Regions from separate parts of the Pseudomonas sp. MBLB4123 genome, predicted to be linked through region 2. Evidence: predicted binding sites of a transcription regulator. Region 2 holds the regulator's gene; each other region holds the start of a gene.
What was found. Region 2 encodes sigma-54, which starts transcription at its own class of promoters, with help from an activator protein. Its sites were predicted from a motif close to ANTGGCATNNANNTTGCTNT; they were not measured.
Positions count from the first base shown of each region.

Region 1 (6,470 bases), 1.1 Mb from region 2:
CCAGGCGGCGGCTTAACTTCGCCCGCGCTTTCCGGTACTATCGCCCCGCCTTTTATAGGCGCCAATGTCCGTTGGAAGCTGTTTTCAAAGCGTCACGAGCACAGTCGATCCCGCAGGTACGATGTTGGCGCCGGCTCTTGAATGTTCCTTCAAGGGCCAGCGTCAGCCCTCATCTCGCCCGTCCTGCCGGCGTAAAACTTTGAAAGCAGCTTCTGGAAGAAATCCCTGAAACCTCGGCTGAGTAGCCCATAAAGCCACGAAGCGCCTGGTTCAGTGTTTTCTGGATCGCGTCCCGGACAACCCTTTGGGACCACTGATGAGGGTAATAACTGTGCTTGAAGCCTATCGCAAACACGTAGCAGAGCGTGCCGCTCAGGGTATCGTGCCCCAGCCGCTGAACGCCGAACAAACCGCAGGCCTGGTCGAGCTGCTGCAGAACCCGCCGGCTGGCGAAGAAGAATTCCTCGTAGACCTGATCACCAACCGCGTGCCGCCAGGCGTGGACGAAGCCGCCTACGTCAAGGCCGGGTTCCTCTCTGCCGTGGCCAAGGGCGAAGCCGCTTCCCCGCTGATCAACCAGCAGCGCGCCGTCGAACTGCTCGGCACCATGCAGGGCGGCTACAACATCGCCACCCTGGTCGAGCTGCTGGATGACGCCGAGCTGGCCAGCGTCGCTGCCGAACAGCTCAAGCACACCCTGCTGATGTTCGACGCCTTCCACGACGTCGCCGAGAAGGCCAAGGCCGGCAATGCCCACGCCAAGGCCGTGCTGCAGTCCTGGGCCGATGGCGAGTGGTTCACCAAGCGCCCGGCGATCGCCGAGAAGTACAGCCTGACCGTGTTCAAGGTCCCCGGCGAAACCAACACCGACGACCTGTCCCCGGCCCCCGACGCCTGGTCGCGTCCGGATATCCCGCTGCACGCCCTGGCCATGCTGAAGATGGCCCGCGACGGCATCGAGCCCGAGCAGCAAGGCACCATCGGCCCGCTCAAGCAGATCGAAGCGGTCAAGGCCAAGGGCTTCCCGGTCGCCTACGTCGGCGACGTGGTCGGCACCGGTTCCTCGCGCAAGTCCGCCACCAACTCGGTGCTGTGGTTCTTCGGCGACGACATCCCCTTTGTTCCGAACAAGCGCGCCGGCGGCTTCTGCTTCGGCTCCAAGATCGCCCCGATCTTCTACAACACCATGGAAGACGCCGGCGCCCTGCCGATCGAGTTCGACGTGTCGAACCTCAACATGGGCGACGTGATCGACGTCTACCCCTACGCCGGCAAGGTGTGCAAGCACGGCAGCGAAGAAGTCATCACCACCTTCGAACTGAAGACTGAGGTTTTGCTCGATGAAGTGCGCGCCGGCGGCCGTATCCCGCTGATCGTCGGCCGCGGCCTGACCGACAAGGCCCGTGCCGAACTGGGTCTGGGCAGCTCCGACCTGTTCAAGAAGCCGGAGCAGCCGGCCGACAGCGGCAAGGGCTTCACCCTGGCGCAGAAGATGGTCGGCAAGGCCTGCGGCGTGACCGGCGTGCGTCCGGGCACCTACTGCGAGCCGAAGATGACCACCGTCGGCTCCCAGGACACCACTGGCCCGATGACCCGCGACGAGCTGAAGGACCTGGCCTGCCTGGGCTTCTCCGCCGACCTGGTGATGCAGTCGTTCTGCCACACCGCGGCCTACCCGAAGCCGATCGACGTCACCACCCACCACACCCTGCCGGATTTCATCCGCACCCGTGGCGGCGTGTCCCTGCGTCCGGGCGACGGCATCATCCACAGCTGGCTGAACCGCATGCTGCTGCCGGACACCGTCGGCACCGGCGGCGACTCGCACACCCGCTTCCCGATGGGCATCAGCTTCCCGGCCGGTTCCGGCCTGGTGGCCTTCGCCGCCGCCACCGGCGTCATGCCGCTGGACATGCCGGAATCCATCCTGGTGCGTTTCAAGGGCAAGATGCAGCCCGGGATCACCCTGCGTGACCTGGTCCATGCGATCCCCTACTACGCCATCCAGAAGGGCCTGCTGACCGTCGAGAAGAAGGGCAAGAAGAACGCCTTCTCCGGCCGCATCCTGGAGATCGAAGGCCTCGACGAGCTGACCGTCGAGCAGGCGTTCGAGCTGTCCGACGCCTCCGCCGAGCGCTCGGCCGCCGGTTGCACCATCAAGCTGCCGGAAAAGGCCATCGCCGAGTACCTGAAGTCGAACATCACCCTGCTGCGCTGGATGATCAGCGAAGGCTACGGCGACGCCCGCACCATGGAGCGCCGCGCCCAGGCGATGGAAGCCTGGCTGGCCAACCCGGAGCTGATGAGCGCCGATGCCGACGCCGAATACGCCGAAGTCATCGAGATCGACCTCAACGAACTGAAGGAGCCGGTGCTCTGCGCGCCGAACGACCCGGACGACGCCCGTCTGCTGTCCACCGTGGCCGGCGACAAGATCGACGAGGTGTTCATCGGTTCGTGCATGACCAACATCGGTCACTTCCGCGCCGCCGGCAAGCTGCTGGACAAGGTCAAGGGCGGCATCCCGACTCGTCTGTGGCTGTCGCCGCCGACCAAGATGGATGCCCACCAGCTGACCGAGGAAGGCTACTACGGCATCTACGGCAAGGCCGGTGCGCGCATGGAGATGCCGGGCTGCTCGCTGTGCATGGGTAACCAGGCCCGCGTCGCCGCCAACTCCACCGTGGTCTCGACCTCGACCCGCAACTTCCCCAACCGTCTGGGCGATGGCGCCAACGTGTACCTGGCCTCTGCCGAACTGGCAGCGGTCGCCGCGATCATCGGCAAGCTGCCGAGCGTCGAGGAGTACATGGCCTACGCGAAGGACATCGACAGCATGGCGGCCGACGTCTACCGCTACCTGAGCTTCGACCAGATCGCCGAGTTCCGCGAAGCCGCTGCCAACGCCCAGATTCCGGTCGTTCAAGCCTAAGCATTACCCGCGTCGAAAGAGCCCCGCCCCGTGCGGGGCTTTTTTATGTCTGGCGTTCGCAGCCGTGGCATATCGCTTGCTTGAACAAACTCAACAGGGCCGCTGCAACGCCGAGCGGCCCGACGACGAGGGCGTCGCTTCGCTCGATATGCGAAGCACAGGTCACCCCCCTGGATGCTGAGAAAGGAAGGTATGCGATGAGCGAGCACCAGCTTCCCCGTGGCGATGCCCTGGCCTGGGTCAACGGCAGCGATGCACCGGAGAAGAGCGAACTGAACCTGGGCTTCATGGCCCTGACCGACTCGGCCTCGCTGATCGTCGCCGCGACCCAGGGCTTCGCCCAGCCCTACGGCCTGACCCTGAACCTCAAGCGCCAGGCGTCCTGGGCCGGTCTTCGCGACAAGCTGCTCAGCGGCGAGCTGGACGCCGCCCAGGGCCTCTACGGCCTGCTCTATGCCGTGCACCTGGGCATCGGCGGCACCCCGCCGGTGGACATGGCGGTGCTCATGGGCCTGTCGCAGAACGGCCAGAGCATCAACCTCTCCCATGCGCTGCAACAAGCCGGCGTGAGCAATGTCGAGGCGCTGTGCGCACACGTGCGCCAAAAGGGTGCAAAGCTCAGCCTGGCGCAGACCTTCCCCACCGGCACCCACGCCCTGTGGCTCTACTACTGGCTGGCCAGCCAGGGCATCCATCCGCTGGAGGATGTGCAGACGCTGGTCGTGCCGCCCGCGCAGATGGTCGCCCACCTGAAGGCCGGGCGCATCGACGGTTTCTGTGCCGGCGAACCCTGGGGCGCCCAGGCGATCGAAGAGTGCATGGGCTTCACCCTGACCACCAGCCAGTCGATCTGGCCCGGACACCCGGAGAAAGTCCTGGGCTGCACCCAGGCCTTCGTCAGCGCCTACCCCAACACGGCCCGCGCCCTGGTGATGGCCGTGCTGGAGGCCAGCCGCTTCATCGACCAGAGCGAGGAGAACAAGCGCGGCACCGCGCAACTGCTCAGCGCCAGCGAGTACGTCGACGCACCACTGAGCGCCATCCAACCGCGTTTTCTCGGCCAGTACGAGGACGGCAACGGTCACGCCTGGCTGGATCCCCAGCCACTGCGCTTCTTCGACGAGGGCAAGGTGAACATGCCCTATCTGTCCGACGGCCTCTGGTTCATGACCCAGTTCCGCCGCTGGGGCCTGCTGCGCGACGACCCCGACTACCTGACCGTGGCTGCCCAGGTTCAGCAGCTCGGGCTCTATCATGAGGCGGCTGCGGCGCTGAATGTCGCCGTGCCGGCAACGCCCCTGCGCAGCTCCGTGCTGCTCGATGGCAAGGTCTGGGACGGCAGCGACCCGGCCGCCTACGCCCGGAGCTTCGCCCTGCACGCCCTGGCCGGCGACGCTCAGGCCTCGACCGCGGCTCTCTAAATTACGGAACCCCTGCCATCATGTTGCGCATTCTCCTGATCAACGACACACCGAAGAAGGTGGGCCGTCTCAAGACCGCCCTGATCGAGGCCGGCTTCGAGGTGATCGATGAATCCGGACTGACCATCGACCTGCCGGAGCGGGTCGAGGCGGTTCGTCCCGACGTCATCCTGATCGACAGCGAATCCCCCGGCCGTGACGTCATGGAGCAGGTGGTGCTGGTCAGCCGCGACCAACCTCGGCCCATCGTCATGTTCACCGACGAGCACGACCCCAAGGTCATGCGCCAGGCCATCCAGTCCGGGGTCAGCGCCTACATAGTCGAAGGCATCCAGGCCGAGCGCCTGCAGCCGATCCTCGACGTGGCCATGGCCCGCTTCGAGAGCGACCAGGCCCTGCGCGCCCAGCTGCAGGCCCGCGACGCCCAGCTGGCCGAGCGCAAGCGCATCGAGTTGGCCAAGGGCCTGCTGATGAAGATGAAGAGCTGCAACGAGGAAGAGGCCTACACCCTGATGCGCCGTCAGGCCATGAGCCGCCAGCAGAAGCTGATCCAGGTGGCCGAGCAGATCATCGCCATGCACGACATGCTCGGCCATTGACCGCCGCCGAGCCGCGCCGGCGCTCGACTGTACTGCCCAACGGGTCACTGTGCCCCCCGATTCGGGAGAGGCCGCGCCAGCTGTACGGCCATCTGGCGCCGCGGGTGTGCCTGCTGGACCACGCCGGCAGTGGCTAAGCTGGGGTCCCTGTCCAGTCCATCACGAGACCTGCCCGCATGCCCAGCCACAACGATGAACGCCAACTCCTGGCCGAGGCCGACCGCCGCGCCCTCGCCTATTTAGACGACATAGCCGGCCGCCCGGTATTTCCGACGCCGGCCACCATCGCCGGGCTGCAGGCCTTCGATCAGGGCATCCCCGAGCAAGGCATGGCTGGCGCAGAGGTGCTGCGGCGCCTGGACGAGATCGGCTCGCCGGCCACCGTCGCGTCCAACGGTCCGCGCTATTTCGGCTTCGTCATCGGCGCCACCCTGCCCGCCGCCGCAGCCGCCGAGCGCCTGGTGCTGGCCTGGGACCAGTGCGCCTCGTCGTTCGACAACTCGCCGGCGGCCGATACCCTGGAGCGCATCGCCGGACGCTGGGTCTGCGAGCTGCTCGGCCTACCGGCCGAAAGCGCCGTGGGCTTCGGCACCAGCGCCACCGCCTGCACCCTGGCCTGCCTGTCCGCCGCCCGGCGCACCCTGCTGGCCCGCCGCGGCTGGGACTTCGATGGCGACGGCCTGGTCGGCGCGCCGGAGGTCCGGGTGGTGGTCTCCGCCAGCTGCCACATCACCGTGAAAAAGGCGCTGCGCATCCTCGGTTTCGGCATGAACCGGCTGATCGTCGCGCCGACCGACGCCCATGGGCGCATCGACCCCGAACAATTGCCGCCTCTGGATGACCTGACCATCCTCTGCCTGCAGGCCGGCGAAGTGAACACCGGCGAGTTCGACCCCTTCGCCGAGCTGATCCCGTCGGCCAAGGCGGCCGGGGCCTGGGTGCACGTCGACGGCGCCTTCGGCCTGTGGGCCCGTGCCTCGTCCTCGGCCCATCTGGCTGCCGGGGTCGAGCAGGCCGACAGCTGGACCAGCGACGGCCACAAATGGTTGAACACGCCCTACGACGGCGCCATGGCCATCTGCCGCGACGCCGACGCCCTCGCCACCGCGATGAACAGCGACGCGGCCTATGCCACGGCGTCCAAGGATGCGCAGAAAAACCTCACCCTGGAGTTCTCCCGCCGCGCCCGCGGGGTGGCGATCTGGGCGGCCCTCGCCAGCCTCGGCCGCGACGGCCTGCGTGCGATGATCGACCGGCATATCCGCCAGGCCGGCCACCTGGCCGCGAGCCTGCGCGCCCAGGGCTATCAGGTGCTCAACCGGGCGGTGCTCAACCAGGTGCTGGTGCGCGCCGACAGCGATGAGCAGACCGTGGCCATTCGCCAGGCGGCCCAGGCCTCGGGCCGGGCCTGGTTCGGCCCCACCCTCTGGCAGGGGCGCCCGGCCTTTCGCCTGAGCGTCAGCTCCTGGCGCACCGAGGACGCCGACATCGAGGCGCTGATCGAACTGCTGAGCGAGC
Region 1 covers NZ_CP196711.1:957,971-964,440, reverse strand. The annotation lists gene acnB (bifunctional aconitate hydratase 2/2-methylisocitrate dehydratase) at 332-2,932, shown strand; gene ACSX1C_RS04720 (CmpA/NrtA family ABC transporter substrate-binding protein) at 3,130-4,353, shown strand; gene ACSX1C_RS04715 (ANTAR domain-containing response regulator) at 4,374-4,952, shown strand; gene ACSX1C_RS04710 (pyridoxal phosphate-dependent decarboxylase family protein) at 5,129-6,470, shown strand, end outside.
Region 1: the regulator sigma-54 is predicted to act here: its motif matches at 2,996-3,015, upstream of ACSX1C_RS04720 (CmpA/NrtA family ABC transporter substrate-binding protein).

Region 2 (6,470 bases):
AGCCCATGCATGGCCGCGCCCGCGCCGGCATCGGCTACCTGCCGCAGGAGGCCTCGATCTTCCGCAAGCTCAGCGTGGCCGACAACATCATGGCCATCCTCGAGACGCGCAAGGAGCTCGATCGCGCCGCGCGGCGCCAGGAGCTGGAAAGCCTGCTGCAGGAATTCCACATCAGCCATATCCGCGACAACCTCGGCATGAGCCTGTCCGGCGGCGAACGCCGCCGCGTGGAGATCGCCCGCGCCCTGGCCACCGCCCCCAAGTTCATCCTGCTCGACGAGCCCTTCGCCGGGGTCGACCCGATCTCGGTCGGCGATATCAAGCAGATCATCCACCACCTCAAGTCCAAGGGCATCGGCGTACTGATCACCGACCACAACGTCCGCGAGACCCTGGACATCTGCGAAACGGCCTACATTGTCAACGACGGTCAGCTGATCGCCGAAGGCAACGCCGACGCCATCCTGGCCAACCAGATGGTCAAAGAAGTCTACCTGGGCCACGAGTTCCGCCTGTAACAGCGGCTTTTCTCGACCGAACAGCAGCTAGCGCTAGGCAAACCACTCGAGACCGGGCATATAATTTGCTTTCCTTGTGGCGCCTCGGCGCCCTGTAGTGGATCGCGCACAGACGCCGGTATAGAAGGTCTGCAATGAAACCATCGCTAGTCCTGAAAATGGGCCAGCAGCTGACGATGACCCCGCAGCTGCAACAGGCCATTCGCCTACTTCAACTGTCTACCCTGGATCTGCAGCAGGAGATCCAAGAGGCCCTGGAGTCCAATCCGATGCTCGAGCGCCAGGAAGACGGCGACGACTTCGACAACTCCGACCCCATGGCCGACGGCGCCGACACCCCATCCTCCGCCGACAAGCAAGAAGAGTCCTATCAGGAAGCCGGCTACCAGGACAGCACGCAGAGCGTGGACAACCTGGAGGACGGCGAGTGGAACGAGCGCATCCCCAACGAACTGCCGGTCGACACCGCCTGGGAGGACGTCTACCAGACCAGCGCCAGCAGCCTGCCGAGCAACGATGACGACGAGTGGGACTTCACCACCCGCACCTCCAGCGGCGAGAGCCTGCAGAGCCACCTGCTCTGGCAACTCAACCTGGCGCCGATGTCCGACAAGGACCGCCTGATCGCCACCACCCTGATCGACTGCATCAACGAGCAGGGCTACCTGGAAGAGAGCCTCGAGGAAGTGGTCGAGGCCTTCGACCCGGAGCTGGACATCGAGCTGGACGAAGTCGAGGCCGTGCTGCACCGCATCCAGCAATTCGAGCCGGCCGGCGTCGCCGCCCGCGACCTGCGCGAATGCCTGCTGCTGCAACTGCGCCAACTCCCCGCCAAGACCCCCTGGCTGAGCGAGGCCCAGCGCCTGGCAAGCGACTACCTCGACCTGCTCGGCAGCCGCGACTACAGCCAGCTGATGCGCCGCACCAAGCTCAAGGAAGACGAGCTGCGCCAGGTCATCGAACTGATCCAGAGCCTCAACCCGCGGCCCGGCTCGCAGATCCAGTCCGGCGAGCCGGAGTACGTGGTGCCCGACGTCATCGTCCGCAAGCACAACGAGCGCTGGCTGGTGGAGCTGAATCAGGAAGCCATGCCCCGCCTGCGGGTCAACCCGCAGTACGCCGGCTTCGTCAAACGCGCCGACTCCAGCGCCGACAACACCTTCATGCGCAACCAGTTGCAGGAGGCCCGCTGGTTCATCAAGAGCCTGCAGAGCCGCAACGAGACCCTGATGAAGGTCGCCACCCAGATCGTCGAACACCAGCGCGGCTTCCTCGACTACGGCGACGAGGCGATGAAGCCGCTGGTGCTGCACGACATCGCCGAAGCCGTGGGCATGCACGAGTCGACCATCTCGCGGGTCACCACGCAGAAATTCATGCACACCCCGCGCGGCATCTACGAACTGAAATACTTCTTCTCCAGCCACGTCAGCACCGCCGAAGGGGGCGAATGCTCATCCACCGCCATCCGCGCGATCATCAAGAAACTGGTGGCCGCGGAAAATGCAAAAAAGCCGTTGAGCGACAGCAAGATCGCTGGTTTACTGGAGGCACAGGGCATTCAAGTGGCCCGCCGCACGGTCGCCAAATACCGTGAGTCCCTCGGTATAGCGCCCTCCAGTGAGCGCAAGCGGTTGGTGTAAGGCGACACTCAAAGGAAGACCGATCAACAGACAGAACCCGACCCCAGCCAAGCCTCCCCCTAAACGGCCTTCGCAATCGGCCCGGGGAGACCCATGCCGGACTCGCTGTCGATGCGTCTTCCACGCCAAGGTGTTCCCGCGGCAGGCTTTACAGCCTGCCTCATAAACACGGCAACAAGGAGAAAGCGGTATGCAAGTCAACATCAGTGGACATCAGCTGGATGTGACCGACGCCCTGCGCGACTACATCGACGAGAAACTCAATCGACTGGAGCGCCATTTCGACAAGATCACCAACGTGCAGGTCACCATGGAGGTCGAGAAGCTCAAGCAGAAGATCGAAGCGACCCTGCACATCGCCGGCGGCGAAGTGGTCGCCAACGCCGAGCATGACGACATGTACGCCGCCATCGACCTGCTCACCGACAAACTCGACCGACAACTCATCAAGCACAAGGAAAAGCAGCTCGAACGCCAGCAGGGCGCCATGGCCCGCTGACCTCGCTCACCTCCCATGATCCGACTCGAAAACATCCTGACCCCCGGCCGTTCCCTGGTGAACGTGCCGGGCGGCAGTAAGAAGCGCGTACTCGAACAGATTGCCAACCTGGTGGCACGCGAGCTGCCCGAGCTGGACGGCCAGGACATCTTCGAAAGCCTGATCGCCCGCGAAAAGCTCGGCTCCACCGGCTTCGGCAACGGCATCGCCATCCCGCACTGCCGCCTGCCCGGCTGCAGTGCGCCGATCAGCGCCCTGCTGCGCCTGGATGCGCCGGTCGACTTCGACGCCATCGACGGCGCCCCGGTCGACCTGCTGTTCGTCCTGCTGGTACCCGAGGCGGCCACCGACGAGCACCTGGAACTGCTGCGCCAGATCGCCAGCATGCTCGACCGCAGCGACGTGCGCGAACGCCTGCGTCAAGCACAAGGCAGCGACTCCCTGTATCAGGTCGTGGTGGACATACAAAGCAGCCGTTAGGACTCCCTCATGCGCCTGATCATCGTCAGCGGTCGCTCCGGCTCCGGCAAAAGCACCGCCCTCGATGTCCTCGAGGACAACGGCTTCTATTGCATCGACAACCTCCCCGCCGGCCTGCTCCCGGAACTGGCCGAGCGCGCCCTGCTGCACACCGAGCTGCTGCACCCGCAGGTGGCGGTCTCCATCGACGCGCGCAACCTGCCCAGCCAGCTCAAGCGCTTCCCCGAACTGCTCGCCGAAGTCCGCAGCCGCCATATCCAGTGCGACGTGCTCTACCTGGATGCCGACGAGGAGACCCTGCTCAAGCGCTTCTCCGAGACGCGCCGGCGCCACCCGCTGACCAACGCGCAGCGCTCGCTGGCCGAGGCCATCGCCGACGAGAGCCAGCTGCTCGGGCCGATCATCGACCTGGCCGACCTGAAGGTCGACACCACCCACCTCAACCTCTACCAGTTGCGCGACAGCCTCAAGCTGCGCCTGCTCAACCAACCGGAACCGGGCACCGCCTTTTTGGTCGAGTCCTTCGGTTTCAAGCGCGGCATGCCGGTGGATGCCGACCTGGTGTTCGACGTGCGCTGTCTGCCCAATCCCTACTGGAAGCCCGACCTGCGCGACTATTCCGGGCTCGACCAGCCGGTGGCCGAGTACCTGGCGGCCCAGGCCGATGTCGAGGAGATGTTCCAGGACATCCTCGCCTACCTGAACAAATGGCTGCCGCGCTTCGCCGCCAGCAACCGCGCCTATGTCACGGTGGCCATCGGCTGCACCGGCGGGCACCACCGCTCGGTGTACCTGGCCAATCGCCTGGGTGAGACCCTCAAGCCCACCTTGAAGAACGTTCAGGTTCGCCACCGCGACCTCAGCTAAGGAAACACCGCGATGCCCTCCCGCGAAATCACCATCATCAACAAGCTGGGCCTGCACGCGCGTGCCGCGGCCAAGTTTGTCGGCGTGGCCGGCCGCTATCCCTGCAAGGTCAAGGTCGGCCGCGCCCCGGAGAGCCTGGTGGACGGCAAGAGCATCATGGCGGTGATGATGCTGGCCGCCGGCAAGGGCACGCCGATCCACCTGCACACCGAAGGCGAGCAGGATCACGATGCCCTGGAGGCACTGGTCGAGCTGATCAACAACTACTTCGACGAAGGCGAATAGCCAGGCGCCCAATAAAAAGAGGGGCTGCCCGTGGCCCCGGCAGCCCTTCTTGCGTTGCGCGGTCGGCCGTCAGCTGCCGGCCACCGTCATGCGCTCGATCAGCACCGAGCCGGTGCGGATATTGCTGCGCAGCTCCAGATCGCTGCCCACCGCGACTATCTGCCTGAACATGTCGCGCAGGTTGCCGGCGATGGTCACTTCCTGCACCGGGAACTGGATCTCGCCGTTCTCCACCCAGTAGCCGCCGGCGCCACGCGAGTAGTCGCCGGTGACCAGGTTCAGGCCGTGCCCCATCAGCTCGGTGACCAACAGGCCGCGGCCCATGCGCTTGAGGAGCGCCTGCTGGTCCTCGTCGCCGTGGCTGACGAACAGGTTGTGCACGCCACCGGCGTTGGCCGTGCTGGGCATGCCCAGCTTGCGTCCGGAATAGGTGCCCAGCACATAGGACAGCAACTCGCCGCCCTCGACGAAGGACTTCGCGTAGGTCGCCAGGCCGTCGCCGTCGAACGCCGCGCTGCCCAGGGCACGCGGGATGTGCGGACGCTCGTCGAGCTTGAGCCACGCGGGGAACAGCTGCTGACCCAAGGCGCCTTCGAGGAAGGACGACTGGCGATAGAGGTTGCCGCCGGAAATCGCCGCGAGGAAATGGCCGAACAGCCCGGTGGCCGACTCGGCGGAGAACAGCACCGGCACCTCGCAGGTCGGCACCGGCCGCGCCCCCAGGCGACTGACTGTGCGCTGCGCGGCGCGGCGGCCGATATCGGCGGCATCGGCCAGCAACTCGCCCTGGCGGTTGACGTCGTACCAGTAGTCGCGCTGCATCTGCCCGCCCTCCTCGGCGATCATCACGCAGCTGAGGCTGTGACGGGTGCTGGCGTAGCCGCCGACGAAACCATGGCTGTTGCCGTACACCCGGCAACCCTGGTGGGTATTGAGGGTGGTGCCATCGGCATTGCTGATCCGCGGATCCTCGGCGAAGGCCGCCGCCTCGCAGCGCAGCGCCTGCTCGATGGCCTGCTCCGGGCTGATCGCCCAGGCGTGATAGAGGTCCAGTTGCGGCAGCTCGCGGGCCATCAGCGCGGCATCGGCCAACCCGGCGCACTCGTCTTCGGAGGCATGCCTGGCGATGGCCAGGGCCGCCGCCACGGTCTCGCGAATGGCCGCCTCGCCGCTGGCCGAGGTACTGGCCGAGCCCTTGCGCTGGCCGACATAGAGGGTAATGCCGAAGCCCTGGTCACGGTTGAACTCGACCGTCTCCACCTCGCCGCGGCGCACGCTGGTGGACAGCCCCTGCTCCACCGATACGGCCACCTCGCAGGCGCTGGCGCCCTGCCGTTTGGCCTCGGCGATGATCTGCTCGACCTGGGCCTGCAACTGCGGCACGGCGGCGGGGCCGACCCCTTCTACTGCACTCATAAACACTCCTAAGCGATGGGCGACAAGCTAGGTCCCGCATGGACCGGACGCTTGCGGCCGGAAACTTGCTGCTATCATGACGGCGTTTTCCACTGGACCACCCCCATGCCCGAATACCTTGACGACTTCTCCGGTGAGAAGAGCAAATCCCAGGTCAAACGCGAGCTGCATGCCCTGCAAGACCTGGGGCAGCGCCTAACCACCTTAAAGCCCGACCTGCTGAACAAGCTACCCCTGACCGATGCCCTGCGCCGCGCCCTGGCCGAGGCGCCGAAACACACGGCCAATGTGGCGAAGAAGCGCCATATCCAGTTCATCGGCAAGCTGATGCGCGAGCAGGACATCGACGCCATCACCCACCTGCTCGATCAGCTGGACGCCTCCACGCGCCAGTACAACGAACGCTTCCACAACCTGGAACGCTGGCGCGACCGCCTGCTGGGCGGCAGCGACGAGACCCTGGAAGCCTTCGTCGGCGACTACCCCCAGGCCGACCGCCAGCACCTGCGCCAGCTGATCCGTCAGGCCCAGCACGAAGCGGCGCAGAACAAGGCGCCGGCCGCCGCGCGCAAGATCTTCAAGTACATCCGCGAACTGGACGAAAGCCAGCGCGGGCTGCGCTGAACGTTTAGCAATCCGTAGGGTGGACATCTCGCGCAGCGAATGTCCACCCTACACGCCATGCCCGGGCTAGTCCCCGCTCAACCAGATCAACAAGGGTACCGCCCAGAGCAGGGTCGCCAGCAGCCCCACCAGCGATAC
Region 2 covers NZ_CP196711.1:4,322,797-4,329,266, reverse strand. The annotation lists gene lptB (LPS export ABC transporter ATP-binding protein) at 1-518, shown strand, start outside; gene ACSX1C_RS20065 (RNA polymerase factor sigma-54) at 653-2,161, shown strand; gene hpf (ribosome hibernation-promoting factor, HPF/YfiA family) at 2,352-2,660, shown strand; gene ptsN (PTS IIA-like nitrogen regulatory protein PtsN) at 2,676-3,140, shown strand; gene rapZ (RNase adapter RapZ) at 3,150-4,007, shown strand; gene ACSX1C_RS20045 (HPr family phosphocarrier protein) at 4,020-4,292, shown strand; gene pmbA (metalloprotease PmbA) at 4,362-5,708, opposite strand; gene yjgA (ribosome biogenesis factor YjgA) at 5,814-6,332, shown strand; gene ACSX1C_RS20030 (hypothetical protein) at 6,399-6,470, opposite strand, start outside.

Region 3 (6,470 bases), 1.9 Mb from region 2:
GAATGCCGTAGTAATCCTCGAGACTCAATTGGAGTTCGGCCGCAACCTCGTGATCTTTAGCGTCACGACCGGTTCTGGCCTCAATTACTCGGATCGCATCGCTGACCATGCGGCTGTTGCGGTGTACCGAACGCGGCGCCCAATCGCCCTTGCGCACCTCATCGAGCATCGAACCGCGAATGCGAATGCCGGCGAATGTCTCGAAGCTCGCGCCCTTGCTGGAGTCGTATTTCTTCGAGGCCTCGAGCAAACCGATCATGCCGGCCTGGATCAGATCGTCCACCTGCACGCTGGCCGGCAGGCGCGCCAGCAAGTGGTAGGCGATGCGCTTGACCAGGGGCGCATAGCGCTCGATCAACTGATACTGGGACTCTTGTCCTTGCGCCTTGCTGTACATACGAAGTCCGGAAGCTGCTGTCATACCGCCGAGTCCGCGGTCGGTTGCTGCACCAAGCGCTCGACGAAAAACTCCAGATGACCGCGCGGATTGGCCGGTAGCGGCCAGGCATCGACCTTCTGCGCGATCGCCTTGAACGCCAGGGCGCACCTGGAGCGTGGATAGGCGTCATAGACCGCGCGCTGCTTCTGCACGGCCTTGCGCACCGACTCGTCGTAGGGCACCGCGCCGACATACTGCAGGGCGACGTCGAGGAAACGATCGGTGACCTTGGTCAGTTTGGCAAAAAGATTGCGCCCCTCCTGTGGACTGTGCGCCATATTGGCCAGTACACGAAAGCGGCTCATGCCGTAGTCGCGATTGAGCAACTTGATCAGCGCGTAGGCGTCGGTGATCGAGGTCGGCTCGTCGCACACCACCACCAGCACCTCCTGGGCCGCGCGGACGAAGCTGACCACCGAGTCGCCGATGCCGGCGGCGGTGTCGATGATCAACACGTCGAGGTTGTCGCTGATGTCGCTGAAGGCCTGGATCAGGCCGGCATGCTGCAGGGGCGAGAGCTGCACCATGCTCTGCGTGCCCGAGGCGGCCGGAACGATGCGGATGCCGCCGGGGCCCTGCAGGATCACGTCGCGCAGGTCGCACTCGCCGCTGATCACATCGGCCAGGGTGCGCTTGGCGGTGAGGCCGAGCAGGACGTCGATGTTGGCCAGTCCCAGGTCGGCGTCCATCAACATGACCCGCCGGCCGACATCGGCCAGCGCCAGGGCCAGATTCACCGACACGTTGGTCTTGCCGACACCACCCTTGCCGCCGGTCACCGCGATCACCTGTACGGGATGCATACCCATGTTCTCTACACACCTTGTCTAACGTCGACGGGAGCCGCTTGGCTAAGCGTACCCCGCCAATCCGGCATGAGGTCAACCTGCGCCTCGTGCCACTGAGTCATCGCCGCGGCGCCGTCAACCGGCACGGCGCGTCGGCTGCTGATAGAGGCCGGCGAACAGCTCCGCCATCGCCTCCTCGCTTGGATCTTCCGCACTCTGCAGCCCGACGGCCCGGCTCACCAACTGATGGCTGCGCGGTACCTGCAGATCATCCGGGATACGCGGACCATCGGCCACATAGGCTACCGGCAGGCGCTGACCTATCGCCAGCCCCATGACCTCGCCCAGGCTGGCGGCCTCGTCCAGCTTGGTCAGGATGCAACCGGCCAGACCACAACGCTTGTAGCTATGGTAGGCGGCTTTGAGTACCTGGCTCTGGCTGGTGGCGGCCATGACCAGGTAGTTCCTGGACTTGATCCCGCGGCTGGCCAGGGCCTCCAGCTGCATGCGCAGCGCCGGGTCGTTGGCCGGCAGGCCGGCCGTGTCGATCAGCACCAGGCGCTTCTTCGCCAGAGGTGCCAGGGCCTGGGTCAGCGATTGGCCGGGATCGACCAGGGTGACCGGCACGCCGAGGATGCGGCCGAGGGTCTTGACCTGCTCCTGGGCGCCGATGCGGTAACTGTCCAGGCTGACCAGGGCGAGGCTCTGGGCGCCGTGCTTGAGCACATAACGCGCCGCCAGCTTGGCCAGGGTGGTGGTCTTGCCCATGCCGGCCGGGCCGACCAGGGCGATCACCCCGCCCTCCTCCAGCGGCTCTTGCTTGGGGGTCTGAATGGCGCGAGCCAGGTGGGCCAGGAGCATGCGCCAGGCCTGCCGGGGCTCGGCGACATTGGTCACCCGCTCGAGCAGCACCCGGGCCAGCTCGGCCGGCAGGCCCATGCGCTGCAGGCGGCGCCAGAGGCTGGCCTGCTGCGGACGGCGGCTCTGCATCTGGCCCCAGGCGATCGAGCCGAGCTGTACTTCGATCAGCTCGCGCAGGCCGTGCAGCTCGAAGCGCATGGCCTCGAGGGCACGCTGATCGCTGGCCGCAGGCAGCGCCGGTTGCGGCTTGCCGAGCACGGCGGCGAGGCTGTCGGCCGGCACCTCGGGGGCCGCGCCAAACAGTTGGCGGTCCTTGCCCTCGTCGGCCTGCGCCCGGGTGGTCAACTCGGCCTGGGCGGAGGCGATGCGCGACTGGGTCTTGCGCAGCTCGGCCTCCAGCGCCGGATTGGGCTGGCGCGCAGGCGCGGCGGGAATCTGGTAGTCCAGCGCGGCGGTCAACTCGACACCGCCGGCCACCCGGCGATTGCCGATGATCGAGGCATCCGCGCCCAGCTCATCGCGGACCAGCTTCATGGCTTGACGCATATCGGCGGCGAAAAAGCGTTTGACCTGCATGGCCTGTGACCTCGGTTAGTTCTGCCCCACCGTCGCGACGATGGTGACCTGCTTGTTGTCCGGGATTTCCTGGTAGGCCAGCACGTGCATGTTCGGCACTGCCAGCCGCGCGAACCGCGAGAGCATCGCCCGGACCGGACCGGCCACCAGCAGTATCACCGGCTTGCCGAGCATCTCCTGGCGCTGCGCCGCTTCCACCAGGGAACGCTGCAGCTTCTCGGCCATGCCCGGTTCCAGGAGGATGCCATCCTCGGAGCCTTGCCCGGCCTTCTGCAAACTATTGAGCAATATCTGTTCCAACCTGGGTTCCAGGGTGATCACAGGCAGCTCCGGCTCTAGTCCCACGATGCTTTGCACGATCGCGCGGGCCAAGGCCACGCGCACCGCCGCCACCATCGCGGCGGGATCTTGACTCTTGGCCGCGACGTTGGCCATGGCCTCGGCGATGGTGCGGATGTCGCGCACCGGCACCTGCTCCTGCAGCAACGCCTGCAGCACCTTGAGCAGGGTCGACAGCGACACCAGACCCGGCACCAGCTCCTCGGCCAGCTTCGGCGAGCTCTTGGCCAGCAACTGCAGCAGCTGCTGCACTTCCTCATGGCCGAGCAGCTCATGGGCATGCTTGTGCAGCACCTGGTTGAGGTGGGTGGCGACCACCGTACTGGCGTCCACCACGGTGTAGCCGAGCGATTGCGCCTGGTCGCGCTGACTGGCGTCGATCCACACCGCCTCCAGACCGAACGCCGGATCCTTGGCGGCCACGCCGTTGAGGGTGCCGAACACCTGCCCGGGGTTGATCGCCAGCTCGCGATCCGGATACACCTCGGCCTCGGCCACGCTGACCCCCATCAGGGTCAGGCGGTAAGCGTTGGGCAGCAGGTCGAGGTTGTCGCGGATATGCACCGAGGGCATGAGGAACCCCATCTCCTGGGACAGCTTCTTGCGTACCCCCTTGATCCGCGCAAGCAGCTGACCGCCCTGGTTGCGGTCGACCAACGGGATCAGCCGGTAGCCGACCTCCAGGCCGACCATGTCCACCGGCGTGACGTCGTCCCAGCCCAGCTCCTTGACCTCCTGGGCCTTCTGCGCCGGCAGCAACTCCTGCTGACGCTGCACCTCCTTGATTTCCTCCTCCTTGCCCTTGCGTTGCTTGTTGGCGATCCAGTACGCGGCGCCGGCGGCAATCAGGCCGAGGCTGATGAAGGAGAAGTGCGGCATGCCCGGCACCATCCCCATGGCGATCATGATCGCCGCGGCCACGGCCAGGGCCCGCGGCGAGGCGAACATCTGCCGGTTGACCTGGGCGCCCATGTCTTCGGAGCTGGACACCCGGGTGACCATCACCGCCGCGGCGGTGGACAGCAGCAGCGAGGGGATCTGCGCCACCAGGCCGTCGCCGATGGTCAACAGGGTGTAGACCTTGCCGGCGTCGGCGAAACCCAGGCCGTGCTGGAACATGCCGATGGCGATGCCGCCGATCAGGTTGATGAACAGGATCAGCAGGCCGGCGATGGCGTCGCCGCGGACGAACTTGCTGGCACCGTCCATGGAGCCGTAGAAGTCGGCCTCCTGGGACACCTCGGCGCGGCGCTTCTTGGCCTCGGCCTGGTCGATCAGGCCGGCGTTGAGGTCGGCGTCGATGGCCATCTGCTTGCCCGGCATGGCGTCCAGGGTGAAACGCGCGCTGACCTCGGAGATGCGCCCGGCGCCCTTGGTGACCACCACGAAGTTGATGATCATGAGGATGGCGAACACCACGATACCGACCACGTAGTTGCCGCCGATCACCACCTCGCCGAAGGCCTGGATCACCTGGCCGGCGGCGCCATGCCCCTCGTGGCCGTGCAGCAGCACCACCCGGGTCGAGGCGACGTTGAGCCCCAGGCGCAACAGGGTCGCCGCCAGCAGGATGGTCGGGAATACCGCGAAATCCAGGGGCCGCAGGGCATAGATGCCGACCAGCAGCACCACGATCGACAGGGCGATGCTGAAGGTGAACAGCACGTCGAGGAGGAACGCCGGCATCGGCAGCATGACCATGCCGAGCATGACCAGCAGCAGCAGCGGGATACCCAGGTTGCCCTGGCGCAACCCCGCCAGATTGCTGCGTACGTCTCCGATGATTTGCGCGCGATCTACAGCCACATCCCTACCCCAGCCAGCTCAATTTTTTGACGCGCAACGGCGTCTTAACTGGGGTGTGGCAAGAAGCATTCCAAGTTCGACCCAACCGGCGATGGCGTCCGGCACTCACTCGTCGCGACGCAGATCCGGCGGAATCGGCAGGTCCGGCAGCGGGCCCGGGCGCTTGCCCTTGCCGGCCTGGTACTGACGCAACTGGTAGACGTAGGCCAGCACCTGGGCCACGGCCAGGTACAGGCCGGCGGGGATTTCCTGGTCCAGCTCGGTGGAATAGAACACCGCCCGCGCCAGGGCCGGCGACTCCAGCAGCATGACCCGGTGCTCCTGGGCGATCTCGCGAATCTTCAGGGCGGTGAAGTCGCCGCCCTTGGCCAACAGCACCGGCGCACTGCCCTTGGCCGGATCGTACTTCAGCGCCACGGCGAAGTGGGTCGGGTTGGTGATCACCACATCGGCCTGGGGCACGGCCTGCATCATGCGCCGCTCGGCCATCTCCCGCTGCAGCTGGCGGATGCGCGACTTGACCTCGGGCTTGCCCTCGCTGTCCTTGTATTCGTCGCGCACCTCCTGCTTGGTCATCATCAGCTTCTGCTTGTTGTCCCAGAGCTGGAAGGGCACGTCCACCGCGGCGATCAGGATGATCCCGCAGGCCATCCACAGCGCGCTCCAGCCCACCACCTGGGCCGCGTGCAGGATCGCCGCCTCCAGCGGCTCGTGGGCCATCGCCAGCAGGTCGTCGCGGTCGGCGGACAGCACCGCCAGGGCCACCAGCAGGATCACCAGGAACTTGGCCAGGGCCTTGAGCAGCTCGACCAGCGCCTTGGTCGAAAACATGCGCTTGAGCCCGGCCAGGGGGTTCATCCGGCTCAGCTTTGGCGCCATGGCCTGGGCCGAGAACAACCAGCCGCCCAGGGCGATGGGGCCGACGATGGAGGCGATCAGCAGGGCCAGGAACAGCGGCAGCAAGGCCTCGATGGCCATCTCGCCGGACGCCAGCAGCCAGATCACCATGTTGCGCTCGTCGAACAGCACTTCGCGCGGCAGGGAAAAATTGCCGCGCATGATCTCCAGCAGCGCGCTCGCCAGCCCGCCGCCGCTGGCCAGCAGGCCGCCCGCCCCGGCCAACATCACCGCCAGGGTGTTGAGCTCCTTGGAGCGAGCGATCTGACCCTTTTCACGGGATTCGCGCAGGCGTTTCTCCGTGGGTTCCTCGCTTTTTTCGGCGCCGCTCTCGGACTCGGCCATGGCCTACCTCGCCCGCGCCATTTCGCGCAGGAACTGCAGGGCCTCGCCGACCAGCAACTGATACTGGGCGAGGATGTCGGCCATGCCGATCCAGACGATCGCCAGCCCCAGCACCAGGGTCAGCGGAAAGCCGATGGAGAAGATGTTCAGCTGCGGCGCGGCGCGGGTCATCACGCCGAACGCCAGGTTGACCACCAGCAAGGCGGTGATGGCCGGCAGCACCAGCATCAGCGCCGCGCCCATGACCCAGCCCAGCTTGGTGGCCAGGGTCCAGTAGTGGTCGGTCAGCAGCCCCTCGCCCACCGGCAGGGTAACGAAGCTCTCGGCCAGCACCTCGAACACCACCAGATGACCGTTCATCGCGAGGAACAGCAGGGTCACCAACATCAGGAAGAACTGACCGACCACCGGCACCGACA
Region 3 covers NZ_CP196711.1:1,771,342-1,777,811, forward strand. The annotation lists gene fliA (RNA polymerase sigma factor FliA) at 1-421, opposite strand, end outside; gene fleN (flagellar synthesis regulator FleN) at 418-1,248, opposite strand; gene flhF (flagellar biosynthesis protein FlhF) at 1,363-2,664, opposite strand; gene flhA (flagellar biosynthesis protein FlhA) at 2,680-4,809, opposite strand; gene flhB (flagellar biosynthesis protein FlhB) at 4,915-6,051, opposite strand; gene fliR (flagellar biosynthetic protein FliR) at 6,055-6,470, opposite strand, start outside.
Region 3: the regulator sigma-54 is predicted to act here: its motif matches at 4,865-4,884, upstream of flhA (flagellar biosynthesis protein FlhA).